DNA from 4 places in the Dechloromonas sp. TW-R-39-2 genome. Region 4 is predicted to be linked to each of the others. Evidence: predicted binding sites of a transcription regulator. Region 4 holds the regulator's gene; each other region holds the start of a gene.
What was found. The regulator FNR, encoded in region 4, switches genes on or off when oxygen is low (the NO sensors DNR and NnrR bind a similar motif). The targets are predictions, from matches to a motif close to TTGANCTAGNTCAA.
Positions count from the first base shown of each region.

Region 1: the regulator FNR is predicted to act here: its motif matches at 1,900-1,913, upstream of GBK02_RS00915 (cytochrome-c peroxidase).
Region 2: the regulator FNR is predicted to act here: its motif matches at 2,660-2,673, upstream of nirJ (heme d1 biosynthesis radical SAM protein NirJ).
Region 3: the regulator FNR is predicted to act here: its motif matches at 1,383-1,396, upstream of GBK02_RS03020 (nitrite reductase).

Region 1 is NZ_CP045202.1:182,849-187,204, reverse strand. It holds gene ccmB (heme exporter protein CcmB) at 1-80, opposite strand, end outside; gene ccmA (cytochrome c biogenesis heme-transporting ATPase CcmA) at 91-699, opposite strand; gene GBK02_RS00915 (cytochrome-c peroxidase) at 830-1,804, opposite strand; gene GBK02_RS00910 (hydrogen peroxide-inducible genes activator) at 2,007-2,912, shown strand; gene GBK02_RS00905 (EAL domain-containing protein) at 2,894-4,356, opposite strand, start outside.
Region 2 is NZ_CP045202.1:1,239,156-1,243,511, reverse strand. It holds gene GBK02_RS06025 (nitrite reductase) at 1-1,462, opposite strand, end outside; gene nirJ (heme d1 biosynthesis radical SAM protein NirJ) at 1,465-2,604, opposite strand; gene GBK02_RS06015 (hybrid sensor histidine kinase/response regulator) at 2,759-3,883, shown strand; gene GBK02_RS06010 (ABC transporter ATP-binding protein) at 3,953-4,356, shown strand, end outside.
Region 3 is NZ_CP045202.1:611,012-615,367, reverse strand. It holds gene blaOXA (class D beta-lactamase) at 147-944, opposite strand; gene GBK02_RS03020 (nitrite reductase) at 1,463-3,193, shown strand; gene GBK02_RS03015 (type IV pili methyl-accepting chemotaxis transducer N-terminal domain-containing protein) at 3,293-4,356, shown strand, end outside.
Region 4 is NZ_CP045202.1:2,744,254-2,748,609, forward strand. It holds gene GBK02_RS13310 (sulfite exporter TauE/SafE family protein) at 1-79, opposite strand, end outside; gene hemN (oxygen-independent coproporphyrinogen III oxidase) at 144-1,547, opposite strand; gene fnr (fumarate/nitrate reduction transcriptional regulator Fnr) at 1,630-2,376, shown strand; gene GBK02_RS13325 (SirB2 family protein) at 2,381-2,761, opposite strand; gene GBK02_RS13330 (hypothetical protein) at 2,761-4,059, opposite strand; gene GBK02_RS13335 (DUF2249 domain-containing protein) at 4,089-4,313, opposite strand; gene GBK02_RS13340 (hemerythrin domain-containing protein) at 4,310-4,356, opposite strand, start outside.

The DNA of each region.
Region 1 (4,356 bases), 900 kb from region 4:
AACGCTGAAACGATGTCCGCCTGTCGCCGCATGGCCAGTTTGAGATCGCGGCCAATCACCGCAGTAACGATCTTCAGCATCAGCAATCCATTAACCGAGGCGCAATTCGCGAACCTGCCCGGCCGGAATGCTGACCAGCTGGTGCGTTGTCATGACCGCCAGCCCGCCGCGCTGGAGGTGGCCGGAAATGATGCCGGCCAGCCAGTCGACCGCAGCAACATCGAGCGCCACAAACGGCTCGTCGAGAATCCACAGGGGGCGTTTTTCGGTGACCAGGCGAGCCAGTGCGACCCGGCGTTTCTGGCCTTGCGAAAGATATTTGCAGGCAAGGTCTTCGCGTCCGGCCAGCCCGACTTGCTCCAGTGCGTCGAGAGCATCGTCTTCGGACAGCGTTGTGTCGGCCAGGCTCGCTGCCGCGAGCAGGTTTTCAAGCGGCGTCAATTCTTCCTTGATGGCGTTCAGATGGCCGAGGTAGCAGAGATCGGCACGAAAATCGTCACTGCCGATCGGCTTGCCCTGCCAGCGGATTTCCCCGGCTTCCGGTGGCAGCAGGCCGATCAGCATGCGCAACAGACTGGTCTTGCCGGCCCCGTTTTTGCCTTGCAGATAAAGCAGTTCGCCGGCCTCCAGGCGAAACCCGACGCCTGAAAACAGGCGGCGTTCGCCACGTACGCATTCGAGGTTGTCTGCTTCAAGCATCAAGGGAAAAAACCGAAAGAATTCAGGCGCAAATTATGAACGCGCCAGTGTACCGACAGATTGATGATCATCAAACAAAAAGGGCAAGAAAAACGGGGGCCGTAGCCCCCGTTGTTTCTCTGTTGGCGTTTTATTTTTTTTCAAACGGCGTCGGACGCGGGGTGGTGTCCGACGATGGTGGCAGGATCGGCATCTTGAAACTTGGCTGATCACCGGTCAGTGTCTTGAGGAAGGCCACGACCTTGGCGTTTTCTTCGGCGGTGAATTTTTTGCCAAGCTGCAGGCGAGCCATCGTATCGACGGCTTCTGGCAGGGTATTGGCCGCACCGTCGTGGAAGTACGGATAGGTCATTTCGACGTTGCGCAAGGTGGGAACCTTGAAGTTGAACCGGTCGGCATCCTTGCCGGTCACGGCAGAGCGACCTTCGGCCGGGCTGGAAGCCTTGTAGGCTTCGACCACGCCCATTTTCTGGAATGAGTTGCCGCCAACGGCCGGACCATTGTGGCAGGCGATACAGCCGCTATCCTTGAACAGCTTGTAGCCTTCCTGTTCATTCTTGCTCAGGGCTTTCTTGTCGCCTTTCAGCCATTTGTCGAAGCGTGAATTCGGGGTGACCAGGGTTTCCTCGAAGGCGGCGATGGCTTTGGTCACTTTTTCGATGTCGACCGCATCATTGCCAAATGCTTTCTTGAATTCGGCAACGTAGCCAGGGATCGACTGCAGGACGTTGATCGCCAGCGTGTGGGTGAATGCCATTTCGCCTGGATTGGCGATCGGCCCACCGGCTTGTGCCTTGAGGTCGGCGGCGCGGCCATCCCAGAACTGAGCAACATTCAGGCTGGAGTTGAGGACGGTGGGTGCATTGATCGGACCCTCCTGCCAGTTGTGGCCGATCGAGGTCTTGATATTGTCGGTGCCGCCCATCGACAGGTTGTGACAGGAATTGCAGGAAATGAAGCCGGATTTCGACAGTCGCGGATCGAAATAGAGCTTTTTGCCCAGTTCGACAAGTGCCGGGTTGCTGATCTTGGCAGGGTTAATCGGCTGGATGGGTTCCTGATTGGCCGCTAGAGCGCCATGACTGGTGACAGCTCCCAACAGCATGGCAATAGTGGCAGCAAGCAGTGTGCGTTTCATGTTTTTCTCCCTGAGTGAAATAAACCGGTCCGCGCATTCTCACCTTTGTGCCTGTGTTAATATTGATCCAAGTCAATGATTTTTATGGATTTTTGTTATAGTGCCTATAGGTATTCCCTATAGTAAGAAGGGGTTTTAGCTCCCGGCGAATATTTTTGGAGAGCAGTTAATGACACTGACCGAGTTGCGATACATCGTCGCGCTGGCACAGGAGAGCAATTTCAGCCGGGCAGCCGAACGTTGTTCGGTGAGCCAGCCCACACTCAGTGTGGCCATCGCCCGCCTCGAGGATGAATTGGGCGTTCAGCTCTTTGAGCGTGGCAAGGGATTCGTCAGCCCGAGTGTGGTTGGCCTGAAAGTGATCGAGCAAGCCCAGAGAGCCCTCGCCGAGGCAGAAAAGGTGCGCCAGATTGCAACGCATGGACGCAATCAACTGGAAGGTGCCTTGCGCCTGGGCGTGATTCATACGATTGGTCCTTACCTGTTGCCGCAATTGATTCATTCGCTCAAAACAGTGGCACCGGATATGCCGCTGGCGATCGAGGAAAACATGACTGCGACGCTGGCCGAGATGTTGCGTGACAACGAGCTGGATGTCGTGATCATCGCCTTGCCGTTCGATGTTTCAGGGATATTGACCCGGCCGATTTACGATGAAGCGTTCAAGGTCATTGTGCCTCGTGGTCATGCCTGGGAAAGCAAGCAGTGCATCAGTCCGGAGGAGGTGGCGGGAGACGAGGTTTTATTGCTCAAGGCAGGCAATTGTTTCCGCGATCAAGTGCTCGACAGTTGTCCGCAGGTGAGCAGTCCGGAAACCGATATCCGGCTCGGCCATTCCATCGGCACTATCCGCTGCATGGTGGCTTCCGGGCTGGGGGTGTCGGTGCTGCCCGATGGTGCACTGCTTAATCCCTACAGTAATGACATGATTTCAGTCATTCCATTCAAGGAACCGGCGCCATCGCGTCGCATCGCATTGGCCTGGCGGGTCGGATTTGTCCGGCCGAAGGCGATTGATGCTTTGCTTTCGGCCGTGGCCGCACTGAATACCCCAGCCTATCGTCTACTGGTCTGATCGGCGATCAGTACCTCGGCCTGGATTTGTTCGATATGTTCGACAAATCGCGCGCTGGCTGCTTCGAGCTCTAGCAGGAGTTTTTCGCTACCTTCGCTCGATCCTGCGTCATGCAGCGCAATTAATTCCTGGCCGAGTTGATGGATTCGCGTATGAATGTTTTCGATCGAAGAAAAGCAGTCGACCGCAGCATAGCGTTTGCTTTCCTCGCTGTAGAACCAGCGCCCCAAACGACACTGATGCGTATCTTTTGGGGGCATCCTGGCGGCATCGTTCGGTGTGCTGAGGTAAGTGTAGAGCGAGCGCTTCCAGCGCTTGTGGTCGACTTCGGCGATCAGCAGCGGCAAGTCGTCGCGCGACCAGCGAAACGCCGTGGCGGAACTCCACAGGGCATCCGGCTGGAAGTGACGCACCCAGTCGGGGAGTTGCTCGGCGGGCATCGGGCGGGCGATGCCGAAACCTTGCGCCAGATCGCAACCGAGCAGCAGCAGAACCAAACCATGTTCTACCGTTTCCACCCCTTCGGCGATCACTTCGCGCTGAAAGGCCTTGGTCAGTCCGATGACGCCTTCGACGATGGCCAGGTCGTCGGGGTCATCCAGCATGTCGCGGACGAAGGACTGGTCGATCTTGAGAACATCGGCCGGCAGGCGCCGGAAGTAGGTCAGTGATGAATAGCCGGTGCCAAAGTCGTCCAGCGAGAAACTGACGCCGAGGCGTCGGCAGGTGGCGAACAGCTCGGCGGCATGCCCGATGTCTTCAAGCGCAGCCGTTTCGAGGACTTCAAGTTCCAGCCGATGCGGCTGAATGTTGGGGTGTGCGGCGAGCAATTCGCTCAGGCGGCGGGCAAAGCTCGGGCTTTGCAAATGGTTGCCGGCAATGTTGACGCTGACTTTGATGTCGAGCGATTGCTTGCGCCAGCGCTCAAGCTGGCGCAAGGCTTCCTGGATCACCCAGTCGCCGAGCTCGATGGCCAGTTCGCTGCCTTCGATGGCGGGGAGGAACTGGCCGGGTGCGAGCAGGCCGCGTTCGGGATGCTGCCAGCGAATCAGGGCCTCGACGCCGACGACACGCCCTTCGCGCATGTTTACCTTGGGCTGGTAGTGCAGCACGAATTCGTTATTGACCATGCCCTGGCAAATGGCAGCGATTTCGTCACGCCGCACGCGGGCACGCCGGTCGTTTTCCGGGTCGAACAAGTGGTAGCGATTGCGGCCGGCCTGCTTGGCGGCGTACATCGCCTGGTCGGCGTGGCGCAGCAGCGTGTCCGAATCGGCGCCATCTTCCGGGTAGAGCGTGACGCCGATACTGGCCGATATCGTCACGGCATGATTGCTGATGATGAACGGCTGGGTCAGTGCGGCAATGATCCGGGCGATTGCGTGGTCGCATTCATGCACGTCTTCGAGGCCAGCCAGGAGCAGGACAAATTCGTCGCCACCCA
Region 2 (4,356 bases), 1.5 Mb from region 4:
TGAACTCGACGTGGGCGAAGGTCTTGCCCGGCGCCGGCTTGAGTTCGGCGACGATTTCCAGCTTCTCCTTGTCGATGATCTGCATGGTGTCCTTGAACTCCTTGCTCATCATCGAATCGGTCCATGCATAGCGGCTGTTTTCGTGGCTACGCATGAAGAAACCGGGGCCGCGGGTCTTGATCTGCTTGATCGTCTTCCACGTTTTCATGTCGATGATGCTGATCAGCCCTTCGTTCAGGTTCGGCGTCGCCATCACGGTCCTGTCCTGTCCGCTATCATCCTTCCACGTCCAGCTAATGCCGGAACCAAGATGCGGCATGCCGGGCAACTCCAGATCGGCAATTTTCTTGCGCGCATCGAGATTGACCACCTGCCCCGTCACGGCCGCCTTGGCATCGTTGCGCGAAGCCCCCATGACCTCGTCGTAACCCTGCGTGAAATAGAAATCATCGAGGTAGTCGTCAAGCTGGCTGCGCTGCGGATTGAGGAAGCCGGAAACAAACGCGCCTTCCTTGTATTTGAAATCGTGAATCATGCCGGCCGGGATGTCGTCGGCCTTCGGGTTGTACGAGACTTCCCAGACTTCTTTCACGTCCTTCAATGCAGCCACGAAACTCTGGCGCGGGCTGGCGTCATAGACGGCCGAAACGCGCGAAGTCGTCTTGCCATCCTTGTCGGCGACCGGCAGGATCTTTTTCAGATTGAGATCGGCATCGAGGATGACCAGGCTGTGCGGCAGGTAATTAGCCACCGCCACCCATTTGCCATCGCCGGAAACCGCGGCGTTGCGCGTATTGATCCCGGCCCGCACTTCGGCGATCACTTTCAGGTTCCACAGGTCAAACTTGGTGATCCAGCCATCACGCGAGGCAAAAAATACGTAACGCCCATCCGGCGTGAATTTCGGCCCGCCGTGCAGGGCGAAGCGCGACTGGAAGCGATGGATCGGTTCCAGCTTGTCGCCGTCGAGAATCGACACATGGTGGTCGCCGCTTTCAACCACGACGAACAGGTTCATCGGATCGGCCTTGAACTGCGGCTTATCCGGCAAACTGCCTGGCACATGATTGACGATACGCGAAGCCTTGATCGCCGCTTCATCCCACACCGGCATCGGCATGATCGGCGTGTAGGCGTACTCAACCAGCGCCTTGACTTCGGCCGGCGCAAGCTTCTCCCCAAAGGACGGCATCTGGGTGGCAGCCCGCCCTTCCTTGATCACCTTTTCCGCCTCGCCTTTGCGCAGGCGCGCCAGGTTTTCCGGAATCAGGGCCGGGCCGACACCGCCGAGCCGCGCTTCTCCATGACAAGCCGCGCAATGCTCCTTGTAGGCAGCCGGCGCATCTGCCGCTTCTGCCATCTGCGCCATGCCCAGCAGAAAATACGCCGCGAAACCGGCCGGGATCAGGATTTTCCAACCCAAAGCACCGGGCACCGCGCTTGGTTGATCGTCTTGTTGCATGTTCATAACCCGATTTCCTCATCGACCAGATAACAACCCGGATCTTCCGCCCAGGCATCGCCGGTCATCTGCTGGGCGCGCACACGGGTGTTGCCGTTGCAGATATCCAGGTAGGCACATTCGCCGCAACGCCCCTTGACGGCCCGCGGGTGCTGCTTGAGGCCGGCCATCAGTTCGTCCGACGTATCCGGCCAGATGTCCGAAAACGGCCGATCCTTCACATTGCCCAGCTTGTGGTGCCACCACATGGTGTCCGGATGCACGTTGCCCAGGTTGTCGATGTTGGCGACATTGACGCCCGATGAATTACCGCCCCACTGGCGGAGCTTGGCCTCGACGTGGGCCGCCTTGTCCGGAAAACGGCGACGCACCCAATGCAGGAAATACACGCCGTCGGCATCGTTGTTGCCGGTGGTGAATTCCTTCTCCAGCCCGCGCTGCTTGTATTCCCAGCAGGTATCAAAGAGCAGGTCCATCGCCCAGCGCGTCAGCTTGTGCTGGGCGTCGTCCTTGCGATTCTTGTTGCCGCGTCCGGCATAGTTCAAATGCGAGAAATAGAAGCGGTCGATGCCTTCATCCTCAACCAGCTTGAGCAGGCCGGGCAGATCATGGGCGTTATCCTGCGTCATGGTGAAGCGGACACCGATTTTCAGGCCGAGATCGCGGCACAGGCGGATGCCTTTCAGCGAGGCCTCGAAAGCGCCATCCATACGGCGGAATTTATCGTGCGTCTCGCGGATGCCGTCGAGCGACACGCCGACGTAGTTGAAATCGCACTCGGCAATCTGGTCGATATTGTTTTCATCGATCAGCGTGCCATTCGACGACAGACCGACATAAAACCCCTTGGCCTTGGCGCGCTTGGCGATGTCGTAGATATCCGGGCGCAGCAGCGGCTCCCCGCCGGAAAGAATGAGCACCGGCACCTTGAAGCCCTTGAGATCGTCCATGACCGTATAAACCTGCTCGGTCGTCAGTTCACCGGGGAAATTGGTGTCGGCCGAAATCGAATAGCAATGCTTGCAGGTCAGATTGCAACGGCGAATCAGGTTCCAGATCACCACCGGGCCGGGCGGATTGCGCTTCGGACCGAGCGGACTTGGCTCAGCGATTTCCTGCATGTACTGGGAGATTCGGAACATGAAATGCCTTCAAAAAGTGTTGGCGCTATTGCACCCGAAGGCCGGAAGCCAAGCCTTGACGTGCATCAACGGAGAAAGACCTTATGCCCGCTCCGGACATTGCAAAAATCACAAATATAACTAAAATGACAACACCAAACCCACTGGCAAAATCATGGAAACCCTCCGCTCAGAACAATCCGGCGACGCACCGCTGGCCCGAGTGCTGGTTGTCGACGACTCCGCCTCGATGCGCGAAGGGATTTCGGCCATTCTTCGTCATATGGGCTGCGCTGTCGAGATGGCGCGCGACGGCCTTGAAGGCTACCAAAAAGCGCAATACCTATCGCCTGATTTGATCATCAGCGATCTGGAAATGCCGAAAGCCAACGGTTTCGATCTACTGTCCAGCGTCAGGTCGGATAGCGCACTGACCATGGTGCCGTTCATCATGATCACCGGCGTCTCCGACCGCTCCAGCACACGCCGGGCAATGGAACTGGGAGCCGACGACTATCTGACCAAACCGTTCACGCCGGAAGAGGTCATGTCCGCCGTGCAAAGCCGCATCGAGAAACAGCGCAACTGGCGCCAGGCGACCGAGGCCCTGGCGACCAGCTACAGCCAGGGCATGATGGGTGTTCTGCCGCACGAGTTTCGCACACCGCTCAATGCCATTCTCGGTTTTGCCGAACTGATGGCGATGATCGCCGACAACGGATTGACGCCAAAGCAGACGCGTGAGTTTGCCGAAACCATCCAGCGCGCCGGAAAAAAGTTGCTCAGCCACACCACCCGCTTCCTGACTTTGATGGAATATCAGGGGCAGAACACGCCGATCCCGCCCGGTACAAGTTGTGAAATTTCGCATGAGCGGGTCGAGCAACTGGTCAACGAGATGCTCGCCGAGCAATTGCCAACCAGCCAGGTAAATGCCTGCATCGATATCACCCAAGCAAACCTGAAATGCCGTGAAGACCTCTTGCGCACGATGATTCGCGAGTTGAGCAGCAATGCCATCAAATTTGCCGAAGCTCATTCGACGGTATCCGTCACCGGCCATCCGAAGGGCAACGATTACCTGCTGACGATCGACAACCACGGCCATCGTTTCCCGCTCGACAAGATCCGCAACGTCGGCGCCTTTGTCCAGTTCGAACGCGACACGCAGGAGCAGCAAGGGCTGGGCATCGGGTTGGCCACGGTGACGCATGCCGCACGGCTGGGACGAGTACAGCTCGATATCCGGAACATAGCCCCCGACATCGTCCGTTTCACGCTGCGCCTGGCGCTCGCCTGACACCGGCCGGAGACGGTGCGGCGCACGCTGATTCAATAGTCGCCCGATGCGTTGCGGTATACTGGCCGGATGACCCCAAAAGCAAACACCCTTGCCAGCACCGAGCTGGCGTTGCCCGGTCGCTGGGCCGCCGAAGTCGAGCCCAAACTGGCAAGCGACGAAAAGATCCAGGCCTGGCTTGAAATTGACCTCGACAGTCGTTTGCAGTTTTCATCCGGCCTCGTTCTTGTAAGCAACCGACGCCTGCTGGCATTTGCGCCCGGCCAAGACCGTGCCGAAGAGTGGCCGTTGCGAGAGGGACTGACACTGGATCACCACGACCACGCGGGTGTCGGGGCGCTTGAACTGGTCGACACCGATGGCCGACTCGCTACCTGGCGCTACACACTGGCCAAGAACCTCGCCGCACTGCGCGTCATCAATGAATTCAACCTGCATCGCGACAGCGTTGCCAAGGGTCAGCCGGTACTGCG
Region 3 (4,356 bases), 1.3 Mb from region 4:
TAACCACTGAAGGCTGTTCAGGGTCGAGGGCTGTTCTTCGTTACGGCAACTAGTTGGTATCGGCTAGGAGCCGGCCAGGAACTGCCGGTGAGCTATGTACGGTGGGCTGACTGCCTTAAGCAAACAACCGACATCGTCCTTCACAGTTAATACGGTGGCAGAGCACTGATAGAACGAAGTATGTTGCGCGTAATTTCTTGCCGCTTTGAGAGGTCATTCAGTCTGTTGGGCGTATCGATGTTCAGCGCAAAAAATACCGGTCCGGTTGGCCACTCGACCCAGCCTACCCACCAGCCAACCTTTCCACTCCAGCCGGTCTTAGCCCGCAATATCCAATCACGACCTGCCTCATTCACCATCACGTCCTTGATGAGCCGCTGATGCTCGACCGGGAATGGCAGTTCATTACGATAGAGATGACGCAGGAACGATATTTGTTCATTTGCCGAAATTGCTAGGTCGCCTTCGACCCAGAAAGGTTTGCCGCCTCCCGCAACTGCGTTGCCATACGCAATCTTTCGCATGTACTCAGTCTCACGCGCATCGCCAAGCTGCCGAGCAAATCGTTCGTAGACCCAGACAGTCGAATTACGCATCGCGGAGCGTAGGTTTTGGTCCTCATTCCACGCCTTTATCGAACGCTTGATGCCATCCCAGGGAATTACCTGGAACTCATCACGGAGAATTCCCGCGTCAAGAGCAAACAAGCTATGAGGAATTTTGAAGGTTGAAGCCGGCGAGTAGCGACGCCCCGCGCGCTCCGAGTCGTAAACGAAAGCCACTTCCTTCCCATTGCGGTTGTCTAAGACAACGATGGTGCCGTGCACCTCGGCTGTAGTAAAGAAACTGGACCAGTCTGCGCGCTCTTGTGAAGCAGACGCAGCAAGCGTCCTAAACGCAAGGACAATTGATAGCGAAAAGAGAATTAGGCTACGTCGATTCATCGCACTAATTGTAGCCGTCTAGCCAAGCTTGAATGACTGGTCTGTGCTTGATTGCAGCCGTGCTGCCTGAGAACTGTAACCGGCTGCAATGGGTCGTGAGTACTCAGTAGCGACTGGCCGCTTCCGGGAATTGGGTTTTTACTGACCGCTTTCCGACCATCAATTCGAAGAGGCAAACTGTCGCAAACCGACGCTTTGCCGACATGGTGGCTACTCGGTAACAGCCGTTCAGCCATACTCAATTTATGCGAGCTGGAATGCTACGAAGCGGCCGTTCTGGATATCTCAATACTGGGCTGCCCGTTGGCCAACACCAGTTCCCTTGAATCGTTTTTTTCGCCTCTGGTATGGCGTTGAATATCTATTCACTTAGCAGCTTGATTGTTATCAAGACTAAATTCTTCCGAAGACAGCCTCAATTGGTGCCTTCATTACCCCTTGATCTTGATCAAAGCAGCAAAGCCAAGGCTTGCGACAGTGCCGATCCTTATTCAAATTTTGAGAGGGTCAAGGGAGTCATGATTTCAACAAAATACAAACGCAGTAGCTTGATGGCATTGCCGCTTCTGGCGGCGCTTGTCCAGTTTGCCTTTGCCGAAACACCGGCCGCGCACGGCGACGGCGCGATGCGCGACTACCAGTCAGCGGGTGGTTCGCCGCTGGCTGACGTGAAGATGCATCAGGACATCAATCCGCTAGCCCCCAAGATGTCGGAACCCGAGTTCGACAAAGCCAAGCGTATCTTCTTCGAACGTTGTGCCGGCTGTCACGGGGTGCTGCGCAAGGGCGCGACAGGCAAGCCGCTGACCCCGGATATCACTATCGAAAAGGGGCTGGAGTATCTGAAGGTCTTCATCAAGTATGGCTCGGCCGGTGGCATGCCGAATTGGGGCACGTCCGGCATCCTGACGGACGATGAAGTCGATCTGATGGCTCGCTACATCCAGCAGACGCCGCCAGCGCCGCCGGAATTCGGCCTGAAGGAAATGGAAGCATCGTGGAAAGTCATCGTTCCGGTTGAGCAGCGTCCGAAAAAGAAGATGAACAATCTCAACCTTGAGAACCTGTTCTCCGTCACCCTGCGCGATGCCGGCGAGATCGCCCTGATCGACGGCGACAGCAAGAAGATCGTCAGCATCCTGAACACTGGCTACGCCGTCCATATCTCGCGCATGTCGGCTTCTGGCCGCTACATGTTCGTGATCGGCCGCGACGCCAAGATCAACCTGATCGACCTGTGGATGGAAAAACCGGACACAGTCGCCGAAATCAAGGTCGGCATGGAAGCCCGCTCGGTTGAAAGCTCAAAGGCCAAGGGTTACGAGGACAAGTACGCGATTGCCGGCACCTACTGGCCGCCACAGTTCGTGATCATGGACGGCGATACGCTCAAGCCGCGCAAGATCGTCGCCACCCGCGGCATGACCGTCGGCACCCAGGCTTACCATCCTGAGCCGCGCGTTGCCGCCATCGTTTCCTCGCACTTCAACCCGGAGTTCTTCGTTAACGTGAAGGAAACCGGCATGGTCTATTCGGTCGATTACCGCGACCTGAACAACCTGAAGATCAAGATGATCGAAGCGGCGCCTTTCCTGCATGACGGCGGTTTTGAGTCGACGCATCGCTACTTCATGGATGCGGCCAACGCCTCCAACAAGATCGCGGTCATCGATACCAAGGAAGGCAAGCTGGAGAAACTGGTCGAAGTCGGCAAGACCCCGCACCCCGGTCGTGGCGCCAACTTCATCGATCCCAAGTTCGGGCCGGTGTGGGCAACGGGGCACCTCGGCGACGACAGCATCACGCTGATCGGCACCGATCCGAAAAAGCATCCGGACAATGCCTGGAAGGTTGTCCGCACGCTGAAGGGGCTGGGCGGCGGTTCGCTGTTCCTGAAAACGCATCCGAAGTCGAAGAACCTGTGGGTCGATACCACGCTCAATCCGGAAGCCGGTGTCAGCCAGTCGGTGGCGGTGTGGGATATCAACAACCTCGAAAAAGGCAATGAGCTAATTCCGATCGGCGAATGGTCCGGCATCAAGGATGGTCCGAAGCGCGTTGTCCAGCCGGAGTACAACAAGGCCGGTGACGAAGTCTGGTTCTCTGTCTGGAACGGCAAGGACCAGGAATCGGCCATCGTGGTGGTCGATGACAAGACGCGCAAGCTGAAGGCCGTCATTCGTGATCCGAAGCTGGTCACGCCAACCGGCAAGTTCAACGTCTTCAATACGCAGCACGACGTCTACTAAGACTAAAGAGGGGGCATCGCTCCTCCGAGAGAGGAGTTACGCCCCCTTTTCTTTTTGCTTAGCATGAGGTCAGGAACAACTTAAGGAAATCCTCTCCAATTGAACGCCCGCTTTAAAGATCCGTATCGGGCTCAGCGCGAACTGCTCACCGGCAGCAGGTTCTTTGCCGGATTGCCGACCGTTTTGCTCAACGAGCTGGTCGAGGCGAGCCGCCTGATCGAACTTCCGGCCAACCAGGCACTATACGAAGCCGGCGACCCGATCCGCGAAGCGCACCTGCTGTTCAACGGCAGCATCAAGCGTAGCACCAGCATCCCCGGCGGCGCCACCAAGGTCATCGAACTGGTGCAGAGCGAGCAACTGCTGAGCTTGGGCGAACTATTCGGCGCCACGCACTACGCTTCGACTTGTTGCTGCATCACGCAGACCCTGCTGGTCGCGATCGATATTCGTAAACTACGAGAGGCCACCGAGAATCACCGCGAATTTGGCATGCGCATCATTACTGCCTTGGCCCGCCGTCAATTCGCGATTGAGTTCGATATCACCAGCCACCATTATGGTCTGACCGGAGCCCAACGCTTACTCGACTACCTGCTTGAATCGGCGGGAGAAAAAGCCAATATGGCGGGTGAAACGACCATCGTTCTCAAGGCCAGCAAAAAAGTGATCGCGGCGCGCATTGGCATGACGCCCGAGTCTTTCTCCCGCAATCTGCGCGAACTGAGCGACAACGGCGTTCTTGTCGTCGATGGCCGCAAAGTCCATATCCAGAATGCTGCCCTGCTCGATACAGTCGGCGGCGACAACGGGCAGAGGCTGAATTTCTGCAGAAAACGCAAAGGCAACGCGCTCGATGCCGAGACTCCGCTGTCGGCTGGCGCGCTGATCAACATGTGCGGTCGCCTGCGTGTGCTTTCGCAGCGCATGGCCATCGCGTGGTACATGATCGTTTCGGCGATTGCTCCACACAAGGCACTGGTCAAGCTCAACCAGTTGGAGAAGGAATTCGAGCGCAACCTGGCCCGTCTTGAAAAGCTAGAGCTGGCCGCTGAGTTCGCCGAGAAACTCGCGCTGATCAAAGCTTTGTGGCCGCGCTATCAACAACTGATGCGTGGCGACGAGTTATCCGCACAAAAAGTTGAAGATGTATTCGACCTGAG
Region 4 (4,356 bases):
TTCCGCCGCACATGCCGACACAATGCGTACCGCCAAGCAGTCCGACAAGGAAAAGGGCTAGATAGCCAGAATCAGGCATGGCCGCAGACATCCAAAAAACAAGGCGGACAGTTTAACCTGTCCGCCTCTGCTGAACGCAGCGCTCAGATGACTTTCGAGTAGCGCGTCCGCTGGCGATCAGCCCGCAGATAACGATCAAAAACCATCGAAATTGCACGAACCAGCATCCGTCCCGGCGGCAGGACGGTAATCCAGTCACGCTCGATCTTGAGCAGACCACCACGCTCCATTTCGCGCATGTCTTCCAGCTCGGCAGCGAAATACTTGTGGAAATCAATCAAGTGAGCACTTTGGATGCTCTCGATGGACAATTCGAAGTGGCACATCAGGGCCTGGATGATCGAACGACGCAGAATATCGTCGGCATTCAGTTCAATGCCGCGGAACACCGGCAGCATCTGCTCATCGAGCCGATCGTAGTACTCATCAAGTGTCTTGACGTTCTGGCTGTAGGTCGGCCCGACCTTGCTGATCGACGAAATACCGAAAGACAGCATGTCGCAGTCAGCGTAGGTTGAATAGCCTTGGAAATTGCGATGCAAGCGCCCCTGACGCTGAGCCACAGCCAGCTCATCATCCGGTTTGGCAAAGTGATCCATGCCGATAAAGACGTAGCCAGCTTCGGTCAGCTTTTTGATCGCCAGGGCAAGAATTTGCAGTTTGGTATCGGCCGATGGCAAATCCGGCTCGGCGATCCGGCGCTGCGGCTTGAACAGGCTCGGCATGTGCGCATAGTTGTAGATCGACAGGCGATCCGGATCCATGGCCAGAACACGTTCCAGTGTCCGGTTGAATCCCATGACCGACTGATGCGGCAAGCCGTAGATCAAATCGACCGAAACTGATTTGAAACCGTTGGCCCGCGCGGCATTGATCACATTCGCCGTTTCTTCTTCGGTCTGGACGCGATTAACGGCAATCTGAACACGTTCGTCGAAGTCCTGGACGCCGACACTCATCCGGTTGAAACCCAGTTCACCAAGCAAAGCCACGGTTGCCGTATCGACCTTGCGCGGATCAACTTCGATCGAGTACTCACCGCCATCGAGCAACTTGAAATGCTTGCGGGTTTCGCTCATCAGTTGCCGCATTTCGTCATGCGACAGGAAAGTCGGCGTACCGCCACCCCAATGCAGCTGGATCACTTCATGCTCGCCGTCCTGACCGTCCAGGCTGGCGCTTTGCAGGGCAAGCTCCTTGGCAAGGTATTTCAGGTATTTGGCGCTGCGCCCGTGATCCTTGGTAATGATCTTGTTGCAGGCACAGTAATAGCAGATAGTGTTACAGAACGGTATGTGGAAGTATAATGACAGCGGACGGCTGATACCGCCGATGTTGCGCTTGCCGAGCCACAGTTTGGCAGCGTCCGAATCGAAAGCTTCGACGAAACGATCGGCCGTCGGATACGAAGTGTAGCGGGGGCCGTTGACGTCGAAGCGGCGAATGATCTGAGGATCGAATACGAGGTTTTCAGTTGCGAAATTCATTAAACATACCACCAAGAGTTGCACGGATTATGTTCGGATGGTGCCAAATCATGGTTGACATGGATCAAGCGAACGCAGGTTGATGATGCCCCAACAAACAGCTTCACAGGAAATTTCTCTTTCGGTCATCAAGACGGCGTGTTCGAACTGCAATCTGCGCGAACTCTGCCTACCCTTCGGACTCAACATTGACGAGCTCGAACGCCTGGATGACCTGGTATCGACCCGTCGCCGCATCAAGCGTGGCGACCACCTCTACCGGGCCGGAGAAACATTCGATGCAATTTACGCCATCCGTAGCGGCTTCTTCAAAACCGATGTGCTGCTTGAGGATGGCCGGGATCAGGTGACCGGGTTCCAGATGGCTGGCGAGCTGCTCGGACTTGACGGCATCAGCACTGAACACCACACCTGCAACGCGATCGCCCTCGAAGATAGTGAAATCTGCGCCATTCCGTTTTCGCAACTGGAAAGCCTGTCGCGTGAAATTCATACCTTGCAGCACCATTTTCACAAGGTCATGAGCCGCGAAATCGTCCGCGACCACGGCGTAATGATGCTGCTCGGCACCATGCGCGCCGAAGAGCGACTGGCCGCCTTCCTGCTCAATCTCTCGCAGCGATTCACGGCACGTGGTTTTTCTCACGCCGAGTTTTACCTGCGCATGACGCGCGAAGAAATCGGCAGCTACCTCGGCCTCAAGCTCGAAACGGTTTCGCGCGCCTTCTCCCGATTCCAAGAAGAAGGCCATATCGCCGTCCAGCAAAAACATATCCGGATCTTGAATGTTAACGGGCTGAAAGCCCTGATGAATCATCATCCCAACTGACTGACTACAAGCCGGGCAGCGGATTACGCGTCAGCGCAACACTGATGATGTAGGCGTAGGCGAGCAGCGCGAAACCCAGAAACATAGCGCGGATCGCCTTTGTCCTGCCCCGCTTGAGGGCAAACGTTCCAAAGACGATATAAGCCAGCAGCCCGAGAAATTTCGCGGTCAACCATCCGTTTACAAACGGATACTGCCCACTTGATATAGCCAGCAGCACGGCACTCCCGAGCAAGGTCGTATCGACAAGATGGGGCAGCAGCCTGACCAAGCGATGCTTCAGCAAGGACGAATCGGCAAGCATCCAGATTGCCCGCAGACAAAAGCCAAGACCGCTGAGCAACACGCACGTAACGTGTATGTGCTTTAGTGCCAGATAACTCATCACCGAGCCGCCAGCTTGAGCGCTATTTCAGCCGAATGCTTGCGATAGCGGGAAATAGCGAGGCTCAAGTTGAATCCGAGCCAGCCATTGGCCAATGCAAAGGCCACCCCGGCGGGACGAGCCAGCCATTCCGGGAAAAGCACGGCACCGAGCAAAAGCACCACGGCCAGCGCATAGCATTTCATCTGCCGCTGCATGTCGGCATCAGACAGGATCTTGTTCATGTTCGGCGCAACCACCTTGGCTTGCCCCTGGTTCTGCAAATGAAGCCAGGCAAGGAATGGAACAATCTTGTAGAGCATCCCGATGATGAAAGGGACAAATCCGCCAGCAAGCAATGTGATGCCAAAAAACAGGGTCCAGCCATCGATCTCCGAAGCAGCCGGCCACATTGCTGCGGTCAACAACATCAAAAGTGCAAAAATGCTGGCCGCCAAACCGATTTGCCAATAACGGTAAGTGGCATCAGCCCTCGCCCGCCGACGCTTGAGTTGAAGACGCAGGGTCAGCCCGGCAAAAGCCAGGCCGAGCAATGCGGTTATTCCCTGGACGACGCGGATCATGTTCGGTATATCGAAAAATACGGCACCGCTCCAAAGCAGGACGATGAGCAACATGCAGCACGGGAACAGCCAGCCCGGACGTGCGGGATAACCTGGCGTCAGCTGGAACATCGGCACAACCACATAAGCAATGGCTGCCAACAGGACGCCGGCCCAAGCCCCGAGCCCCCAGGCTGCATGCAAATCAGCCAGCATAGGCAGCGGCAAAGGCCAGCCATGAGCCAGCCCCCAAGCCATCAGCACGCCAAGTCCGACCACGCCAGCCAGCCCGGCCAGCGCAAGCTTCAAGCCAAGAATCGTCGGGCTGGTGGATCGGACACCAATCAGGGCATGAGTTGTCGCCCCCAGAATCAGCAGTGCCGTCAACAAAAGCACCCCGGCCGCAACGCTGAGCAACAACGGGCTTCCGAAATAGAAGCCGCCAGCCAGCAGGCACGTGCCCAGCGTCAGCCCACTATGCAACATGGCCGAGAGCCGCAAGGGGCGCCACAGATTGGCCCCCGCCACGACAGGAAAAATCTGGACCAGCGCCCCCAGCATGACTTGCAGCATGAAACCGACGGTCAACAAGTGCGTTACGGCCAACGTCCCCGGCATCCAGCGCGAGGAAAACAGCGAGGGGCCTTCTACGATCAGTAACAGGCCGGCCAGCACACCAAACAAGGGTGCCGTGATAAAAAACCGAAAAGGCGCCATCAAAGGCGGCGCATTTTCAAAGGCCAGCAGTGCTTGCATTCAAAGCCCCGAAAAAACCCGGTCAATCCTCACCAGATGAGGATTTCGAATGTGCCATCCGGCATCAGTTCGGTTTCGTGCGAATGGCCATTCTGGGCCAGCACCTTATAAAGCGGATGGGGTTCGCGGTAAAGAAGGAGGAGCATTTTTTCCCCTTCCTTCAGCGTGTCGAGCATTTCCATGGTCTGGACAAATGGCTCGGGCGGTTCCATGAACCTGGCATCAACGACATGAGGAGTTTTAGGATGAGTCATGCTTCTGAGAGTTCTGCTTCAAGCCGTTCAAGAACGGCGGATA